DNA from 4 places in the Actinoalloteichus fjordicus genome. Region 1 is predicted to be linked to each of the others. Evidence: predicted binding sites of a transcription regulator. Region 1 holds the regulator's gene; each other region holds the start of a gene.
The links. Region 1 encodes LexA, which represses DNA repair genes until DNA is damaged. Its sites were predicted from a motif close to CGAACACGTGTTCG; they were not measured.
Positions count from the first base shown of each region.

Region 2: a site for LexA is predicted at 937-950, ahead of uvrA (excinuclease ABC subunit UvrA). Genes of this name have one in related genera too.
Region 3: a site for LexA is predicted at 973-986, ahead of UA74_RS24765 (YbaK/EbsC family protein). Genes of this name have one in related genera too.
Region 4: a site for LexA is predicted at 1,194-1,207, ahead of UA74_RS04210 (exonuclease SbcCD subunit D). Genes of this name have one in related genera too.

Region 1 is NZ_CP016076.1:1,925,506-1,927,704, reverse strand. It holds gene UA74_RS08740 (LysM peptidoglycan-binding domain-containing protein) at 1-241, opposite strand, end outside; gene lexA (transcriptional repressor LexA) at 660-1,385, shown strand; gene UA74_RS08730 (hypothetical protein) at 1,868-2,199, opposite strand, start outside.
Region 2 is NZ_CP016076.1:5,156,686-5,158,884, reverse strand. It holds gene UA74_RS21780 (maleylpyruvate isomerase family mycothiol-dependent enzyme) at 1-695, opposite strand, end outside; gene uvrA (excinuclease ABC subunit UvrA) at 1,124-2,199, shown strand, end outside.
Region 3 is NZ_CP016076.1:5,811,035-5,813,233, reverse strand. It holds gene UA74_RS24770 (GNAT family N-acetyltransferase) at 1-354, opposite strand, end outside; gene UA74_RS24765 (YbaK/EbsC family protein) at 408-914, opposite strand; gene UA74_RS24760 (SAV_6107 family HEPN domain-containing protein) at 1,113-1,505, shown strand; gene UA74_RS24755 (maleylpyruvate isomerase N-terminal domain-containing protein) at 1,502-2,199, shown strand, end outside.
Region 4 is NZ_CP016076.1:894,934-897,132, forward strand. It holds gene UA74_RS04200 (DUF6542 domain-containing protein) at 1-10, opposite strand, end outside; gene rmuC (DNA recombination protein RmuC) at 116-1,099, opposite strand; gene UA74_RS04210 (exonuclease SbcCD subunit D) at 1,264-2,199, shown strand, end outside.

The DNA.
Region 1 (2,199 bases):
CGCTGCCAGGAACCGCCCGCCTCGCTATCGACCAGACCGTCTCGCCCGCGCCCACCGTGGTGATCGTCGTCGCTTCCGGAACCGGGCCCGCGGAGGAGGGACGCGCGGCCGCCCAGGCCATGCCGAGCAGCAGCGCGACGAGCACCAGGACCAGCCCCGCCAGGCCGAGCGGACCGATCGGCCGGACCGGCCGCGTGGACGCGCCGAGGCGGGCCGCGGGAGCCGACCGAGCACGATGCATGCCGGAACCGCCCGCCGAACAGGACGATCCGAGGCGCAGCAGACGCCCATGGCGAGCAGACGCCCGCGCCGCACCCGCACGCCCGACGCGACGGACGGGCACCCGAGGCGGCGCGGGCGCACACTGATCGCCGTGATCGCGTCGCGTGCGCTCGTCGGAGGTAATGGTCACGAGTCCTCCCGCGAAGGTCTTTCATGAATCGAACAGATGTTCGATAGAACCCCTGTGCGATTTTCTACCACTGCATTCGCGGGAAGGCCAGCCCAAGGGGCGAATTCCTTCGAACAGGTGTTTGATCTTGCGTAGGTCACGAGTTACCGTTGTGGTCTCTTCACGAGCACAAAGCGTGAGAATGACTGATGGGGCACCCGAGAGGGTGGCGGGAGCAAGGCCTGCACGACAGGCCGGGAGGCACGAGATGGCACGCAAGACGACGGCGCAGGACACCGGCGGCGCGCGCGATGGCGCAGCGGTGCGTGCACTACCCGAGCAGTCCGAGGCCGCCTCGGTCGAGGCACTGACGCCCCGGCAGCATCGGGTGCTGGAGGTGATCCGGGAGTGGCTCGACCGCAACGGCTATCCGCCGAGCGTGCGCGAGATCGGCGAGGCGGTCGGCCTGACGTCGACGTCGTCGGTCGCTCACCAGCTCAGGACGTTGGAGCGCAAGGGGTACCTGCGCCGCGACCCGAACCGTCCTCGGGCCGTCGGCGTGCTCCCCATCGACCGCGTCCCGCAGGCACCAGCCGCTGCGGACCCCGACCAGGACGGCGCGCCCGTGTACGTGCCCATGCTGGGTCGGATCGCCGCAGGCGGGCCAATCCTCGCCGAACAGGCCGTGGAGGACGTCTTCCCGCTGCCGCGCGAGATCGTCGGCGAAGGCTCGCTCTTCCTGCTGAAGGTCGCGGGTGACTCGATGATCGACGCGGCGATCACCGACGGCGACTGGGTCGTCGTCCGCCAACAGCCCACGGCCGAGAACGGCGACGTGGTCGCCGCGATGATCGACGGCGAGGCCACGGTGAAGACGTTCAAACGACGCGACGACCACGTGTGGCTCATGCCGCACAACCCGGCCTACGAGCCGATTCTGGGCGACGAGTCGACGATCCTCGGCAAGGTCGTCGCCGTGCTCCGCAGGCTCTGATCGGCACGGGGGCAGCCGCTTCGGCCGGGGGTACCCGACGGACGCTCTCCGGGCACGTCGCGAGTTCGACACGTCGCGAGTTCGACACGGTGGCGGGGAGCAGGAGCACCCCGCCTGAGGGTCTTCGGCGGCCACGCCAGGACACCGAGCCGGTGTTCGCGGCGCGCCGACGCCGACGCGTGCTCGGGTGCCCGTTGCTGCGCTGCGGGAGTCAGCAGAGTGCTCCCACCGGTTCACCGCCACGAGGCGAAGCGGCCCGTGCTGCCGGGCGCACCGCACGCCCGGCGGACAACCGTCGGCGTCACATGCTCAGCGAGGCGGGCTCTTCCGCGGCCAGCCAGCAGGTCGGTTTGCGCGACATCCGGCCCGAGCCTGCTCGGACAAGCACCCGCACACGCACCCGGGCAGACCCCGCGACGCCGGCCGACCGCCCCGCTCAAGCGACCCGCCTCTCCGATTCGCCGAATCGACGGCCGCCCTGATCAGCGCCTTGCGCCGCCTCCTCCACGGCGCCACCACAGCAGCACTCCCGCCGCCAGCGTCACTGCGGCCACGCTGATGCCGACCTGCCGCAGGCCGGGCGGGCCCTCTGACGACTGTGTGTCCGCCGGGGCGGCGGACGGCGGCGCGTCCCGTCCGGGTTCGGCGGGTTCGGCGGCCGATTCGGACGAGAGACCGGCCTCCCGATCCCGACGTTCCAGCTCCGCCGCGAGCAGCCCCGTGGCATCGGGGACCGCACGGATCGGCTGGTCGGCGCCCTCAGAGCCACTGAGCAGGGTCCCGTCGGGTTCCCACGCCACTGCCTCGCCCTGTG
Region 2 (2,199 bases), 3.2 Mb from region 1:
TGGCGGCCGATGAGCCACCCGAGCACGGCCTTCGCCTTCCCACGCACGGCGGGCGGGCCGTCGTCGGTGGCCGAGCCGATGAAGAAGGTGCGCTCGGTGCCGTCCGACAACTCGACCAGCAGGCCGAAGCGGGGCGCGTCGTCCCTGGCCCGATACCGGGTGATGACGTCGACGAGCATCAGCTCGATCTGGTCGTCGGGAATGTCCTCGATGCTCGGGCCCACGTCGAGGTCGACCAGGTGGATCCAGACCTCGCGCTGCCGAATCCAGGGGATCTCGTCGGCCTGGAACGTCCTGCCGCGTCCGACGACCTGGGCGGCCCAGGCACTGTCGTCCAGGCCCGCCGCCGCCGCGTCGAAGCGTTCCGTCGCCGCGCGGACGTCCTCGACGAGGAGCCGCGCGGGTCGGTCGACGCCCTCCTCGATGTCGGCGTTGCGATCGGCCGCGCTCTGATACATCGGATGCTCGACGTCGGTGCGAGCCCAGGTGAGCAGGTTGACCAGGCCGTCTGCGTTCCGTGCCAGATGGGTGAGCACGTGTGCCCTGGACCAGTTCGGCAACAGACTGGGCCCGGACACCACCGTGTCATCCAGTCTCTCCACCACCTCCAACAACGCCCGGTTGGCGACCTCCAGGGCGCGCAGGCCTTGCGCGGCGCTTGCTGCCGCGCCGCCGACGCTCGTCCTGGGTGCCACGAGGCTCTCCTCGAGAGGCTGTGGATGTGAAAGGTGGATCTCTGCCATGACTGCTTCTCTCCCCGACTTCAGGGGACGTGCCTTGCACCTCCAGCGTATGCCTGATTCGACTGACGTAGGAAGCACCCGATCGGGGACTTGCCCACTACTTCGAGTCGTCTCAATTACAGAGGGTCGCAATCTATGTCGCTGATGTGAGGCTAGGCACTCCAACGGCGGGTTGCCCCTCTGCGCGCAGTCACGAAGACCGGTTCCTGTCAGTGCTCAGACCTAGCATGGAGGCTGACCTGCGCCCGCTCGGGTGTACGACTCGCCGAGCGCGATGCCCCAGGTCTGCGGCGGGTGCGCAACCCTGTCGCACAGAAAATCTCGACCGACTCGGGCCGGTGACATCTCGCTCGGGCACGTGATCAGTTGAAGGGACCACAGTGTCAGACCGCCTCGTCGTTCGCGGCGCTCGCGAACACAACCTCCGCGGTGTCGACCTGGACCTGCCCAGGGACAGCCTCGTCGTGTTCACCGGACTGTCCGGCTCCGGGAAGTCGAGTCTCGCCTTCGACACCATCTTCGCGGAGGGTCAGCGTCGTTACGTGGAGTCGCTGTCCGCCTACGCGCGGCAGTTCCTCGGGCAGATGGACAAGCCCGACGTCGACTTCATCGAGGGCCTCTCGCCCGCGGTGTCGATCGACCAGAAGTCGACCAACCGCAACCCCCGTTCCACGGTCGGCACCATCACCGAGGTCTACGACTATCTCCGGCTGCTCTACGCACGTGCAGGCAAGCCGCACTGCCCGACGTGCGGCCACGCGATCAGCAGGCAGACCCCGCAGCAGATCGTCGACCAGGTCCTCGACCTGCCGGAGGGCACCCGGTTCCAGGTGCTCGCCCCCGTCGTGCGTGGGCGCAAGGGTGAGTACGTCGACCTCTTCGCCGAGCTGCCCACCCAGGGCTACTCGCGAGTGCGGGTCGACGGCGCGGTGCACCCGCTCACCGACCCGCCCAAGCTGAAGAAGCAGGAGAAGCACGACATCGAGGTCGTGATCGACCGGCTCGCCGTGAAGGCCTCGGCGAAGCAGCGGCTGACGGACTCGGTCGAGACGGCACTGCGGCTGGCCGACGGGCTCGTCGTGCTCGACTTCGTCGACCTCCCCGAGCACGACGCCGGTCGGGAGCGCCGGTTCTCCGAACGGATGGCCTGCCCCAACGGCCACTCGCTGGCCGTGGACGATCTCGAACCCCGTTCCTTCTCGTTCAACTCGCCCTACGGCGCCTGCCCCGAGTGCACCGGACTCGGGGTGCGCAAGGAGGTCGACCCCGAGCTGGTGGTGCCGGACGACGAGCTGTCGCTCGCCGAGGGCGCCATCGCGCCATGGGCCTCCGGCCAGACCGCGGACTACTTCACCCGGCTGCTGGAGTCGCTGTCGGAGAAGGTCGGCTTCCGCATGGACCTGCCGTGGCGCGGCCTGCCCGCCCGCGTGCAGAAGGCCGTGCTGCACGGCATCGA
Region 3 (2,199 bases), 3.2 Mb from region 1:
CTGGTCCAGCAGCATCCGCAGCAGCGTCTCGCCGACGCCGTGTCCCTGCGCCGTGGGCAGCACGTGCAGTTCGGTCAGCTCGAAGTAGTCGGGCAGCCAGTGCTGGGCGCCCGCGGCGTGGCCGGTGTCGAGCAGCCCGTGGTTCACCTGTTCGTACCACCACTGGCCGGGGGCGCCGCGATAGCCGTAGGCCACCCCGACCATCGCGCCCCGGTGATCGAGGGCCGCGACGCCGCGCCAGCCCTCGCGGACGGCGTGGGAGAGCCAGGTCGGGCCCCGATGGTGCATGGCGCTGGGGGGATAACGCATCGCGGTGACGTAGACCTGGAGTGCCTCGGTGAGCCTGAGCCGCATCTCCTCGGCGGACAGCTCGACGAAGCGTTCCCAGCCCGCTGCGGCGGCGGCGCTCACCTGCTGGTGCCCCCCGCTTCGGCGACGGCCAGCACCCGGCCGCCGGTCAGTGCGACCAGCTCGGCAAAGGTGATGGGGAACAGTGCTTTGGGATGTCCGCCTGCTGCCCAGATCACCGGGTGATCGGCCAGGCTCGCGTCGATCAGCGTGGTGATCGGCGCGGGATGCCCCACCGGGGAGACGCCGCCGATGGCCTGGCCGGTATGGGTGCGCACGAACTCGGGCGTCGCTCGGCCGACCTTCTCGACGCCGATCGCCGAGGCGAGCAGCGCGGTGTCGGCGCGGTGCGCGCCGGAGGTCAGGGCCAGCAGCGGTGCCGAGTCGGCGTCGAAGATCAGGCTGTTGGCGATGGCGCCGACGTCGACGCCCACCGCCTCGGCGGCCTGGGCGGCCGTGCGGACGTCGGCGTCCAGGACGCGAATGCCCTCCGCCGCATCGGGCAGGCCTGCCTCGGCCAGTGCCGCCGCGACCTTGCGTACACCGGGGTGCTCGATCGAGCTCACCCGTTCATCAGATCACGCCTGGCGCGTTGTCGGCATCTCGGGTTAGTGTGGGGATGTTCGAACATCAGTTCGAATGCAGTCCGACTCGTCCTCGCGAGCAAGCTCCCTTCGGAGGCCGCCGTGTCCGTTCAGTACGACTCCGCCGTGATTCACCCCGGGCCCGCCCATCAGGTCCTTCCCCTTCGGACAGTCCCGGCGATGCGGCCTGCTCCCGCGCCCTCCTCCTCGGCGCTCGCTCTTCTCGACCAGGCCCGCTTCGCGCTGGGCGAGTCCTGCCGCGCGGTGAGCCACCACGACCGCTTCCTGCACTCCTATCTGAGCGCCCTGCGGGCAGGCGCGGCGGTGCTGGCCACCAGGACCCGCCCGGCGCCCGGCCTCAGCAGGCCGCGCAGCGTGTGGTGGCTGCTCTCCCAGGCCGCGCCGGAGTTCGCCGAATGGGCGGGCTTCTTCGAGTCCTGCTCGGCCCGGCGGGCCGCCGTGCAGGCCGGTGTCCTGCGGGTCGTGTCGGTCCGCGACGCCGATGATCTCGAACGTCAGGTCCACCAGTTCCTGGCGCTGGCCGAATCGGCAGTGTGGGGAGGCAGGCGATGAAGCGGGTGACGGCGATCGACTACGAGCGTTTCCTCGACGTCCTGTCCATCGACGGCGAGCGGCTCGCGTCCTGCGTGGGCAGCGCGCCGGGGAACAGCCCGGTCCCCGGCTCCCCGGGGCTGACTCTCGCCGAGACGGTGCGGCGCCTCGGCGACGTCTACCGCTCCACAGCCGACTGGACCCGCTCGCCGGACGGGACGCCCGTCCCGCCTCGCGAGGTGCACATTCCCCGGCAGGGTGACGATCGGCGGCTGGCCGAGTACCTGCGGGCCGGGCTGGCCGAGGTGGCGGGCGAGCTGTCCGCCCATCGGCCGGAGGAGCGCTGCCCGACCTGGTGGCCCGCCGACGCCAGCTTCGGCTTCTGGGCGCGACGGCTGACCCACGAGACGATCGTGCACCGGGTCGACGTGCAGGCCGCCGCGGGCCTGCGGTGCGATCACGTCGACACCGACATCGCGGTGGACGGCGTCGACGAGGTCCTCACCCTGTGGTTCGATCACCGGCTCGGCGAGTTGGCCATCACGGCCTCTCGCCCGGCGACGGTGGCCGTGCGGACCGGGGGGCGGGTCTGGCTGACCCAGGCTGGGGCCGCCGGGACCACGGTGCGGGCGGTGCAGGCGGACGCGGTGCCCGACGTCGACGCGACGGTCTCCGGTGATCCCTTCGCCGTCTACCTCTGGCTCTGGGGCAGGCT
Region 4 (2,199 bases), 1.0 Mb from region 1:
AGGCGCTCACGGCGTCCACCGTAATCTGTTCACCGTATGGATTCGGTCGGACTGGCGAGTTCACCATCCGGGCAGGTCGGGTGAATGTCGTCCTTGGCCGTTCAGTCCAGATTCATCAGTCGTCTCCATTGGCGCCGATCGGTTCGTGCGACGGCTCGGGCAGCGACTGCCGCTCGGCTGGTATTAAGGCCGCGACCGTCTCGTCTCGCCGGACGGAGGCGAGCCCCGTGGGGCTGGCTGCCGCCTCCTGTAGTGGCTCCGTGGCGGCCCTGAAACCCTCCAGTGCGTCGAGCTCCCTCCTCCGCGCGGACAGGAATCTCTGCAGATGGGTGCTCGACAGATTGACCGCGTCGACGGCGGCACCCGCCGACCGGTGCGCCGCAGCGGCCTGACGTCGGACCTGCTCGACGTCCTCGGCCAAGGCGCGCTCCGTGGCCGAGAACAGTGCGGCGGAGGCCAGCACGCCGAAGCCTGTCGGACCACACAGGAATACCCGGCGGTCGAGCAGCCATCGCAGCAGGTGCGGGTCGGTGTCGAGAGCGGCAACGACGGCCGCGTCGGAGGGGACGAACATGATCGCCCCGTAGATGGCGTCGGCCCAGCGTTGGTATTCCCGTCCTGCCAGTTCGGCGGCGCGGGCGCGAATGTTGCGGGCATGGACGCGCAGTGCGTCGGCCCGCTCCGTCGCGTCGTCGGTCTCGACCGCCTCCACCCAGCAGGCCAGGCTGGTCTTGGCGTCGACCGGGACCTGCCTGCCGTCGCCGACCGAGAGGACGAGGTCGGGCCGTGCCGAGCCGCCGCCCGCCAGGTCGGTCTGGACCGTGAAGTGCAGACCTTCGCGCAGGCCCAGAGCCTTGGCCGTCTCAACGAGCATCTGCTCGCCCAACTCGCCTCGCCCGCTGATCGAGGCGAACGCGACCTCATAACGGCGCAGCGCCGCCTGGTGCTCTGCGGATCTGGTCCGTTCCGCGCCCACCATGTCCATCGCGGCATCGGTGCGCCGCACGCTGTCGGTGTAGAGCCGCCACACCAGGGCGAGAGCGCCCGCGAGAGCCAGCGCGAGCACGATCGCCGCAGTGCTGATCACTACTGCGGACATGTCCAACCTCCTGCCGGTCTCGTCCCGAGTGGACGAAGTCGTCCTGGACCGATCATGGCCCACCCGAGGTGGTGGATGCTCGTGATCGGACTGTCGAACACACGTTCGAGTGGATCTCGGGGGTTGAGAGTGATCTGCGCGCCGACGGCCTCTAGCGTGACGGCATGCGCATCCTCCACACCTCCGACTGGCATCTCGGCCGTACGTTCCACGGTCGAGATCTGCTCGGCGATCAACGGGATGTGTTGGCAGGACTGGCAGAACTGGTGCGGGCGGAAGGAGTCGACGTGGTCGTCATCGCGGGCGATCTCTATGACCGTGCCGTGCCGTCCGGCGAGGCGGTCGGCGTCTGTCACCACGTCCTCGCGGCACTGCGGGACGCGGGCGCCACCATCGTGCTCACTCCGGGAAACCACGACTCGGCTCCCAGACTGGGGGCGTATGCGGACTTCGCCGCGGCAGGCGGGCTGCATCTGCGGACCCGCATCTCCGGGCTGGACGCTCCCGTCGTCCTCGACGACGAGCACGGAGCGGTGGCCTTCTACGGAATTCCCTACCTGGACCCGGACCCGGCCCGGCACAGCATGGAGCTCGACGGGCGGCGCATCGAGGCAGGCCACACCGGCGTCCTCACCGAGGCGATGCGACGGATCACCGCCGATCTCTCGGCTCGTGGTCCCGGAGTGCGATCCGTGGTGCTGGCACACGCATTCGTCACCGGCGGCCAGGGCAGCGAGTCGGAGCGCAAGATCGCGATCGGCGGGGTCGAGCAGGTGCCCGCGTCGGTGTTCGCGGGAATCGACTACGTCGCACTGGGCCATCTACACGGACCGCAGACCCTGCGACCAGAACTCCGCTACTCGGGGAGTCCACTCGCGTACTCGTTCTCCGAGCGGGCACACCGCAAGTCGGTGTGGCTCGTCGACCTCGACGCCGACGGGCTCGGCGAGGTGCGCCGACATGAACTGCCGGTTCCGCGCAGACTCGCGATGCTGACGGGCAGGCTCGACGATCTGCTGGCGGACCCGGAACACGAGGCCCTGGCCGAGTGCTACCTCTCGGTCACCCTGACTGATCGCGTTCGCCCCCTGGAGCCGATG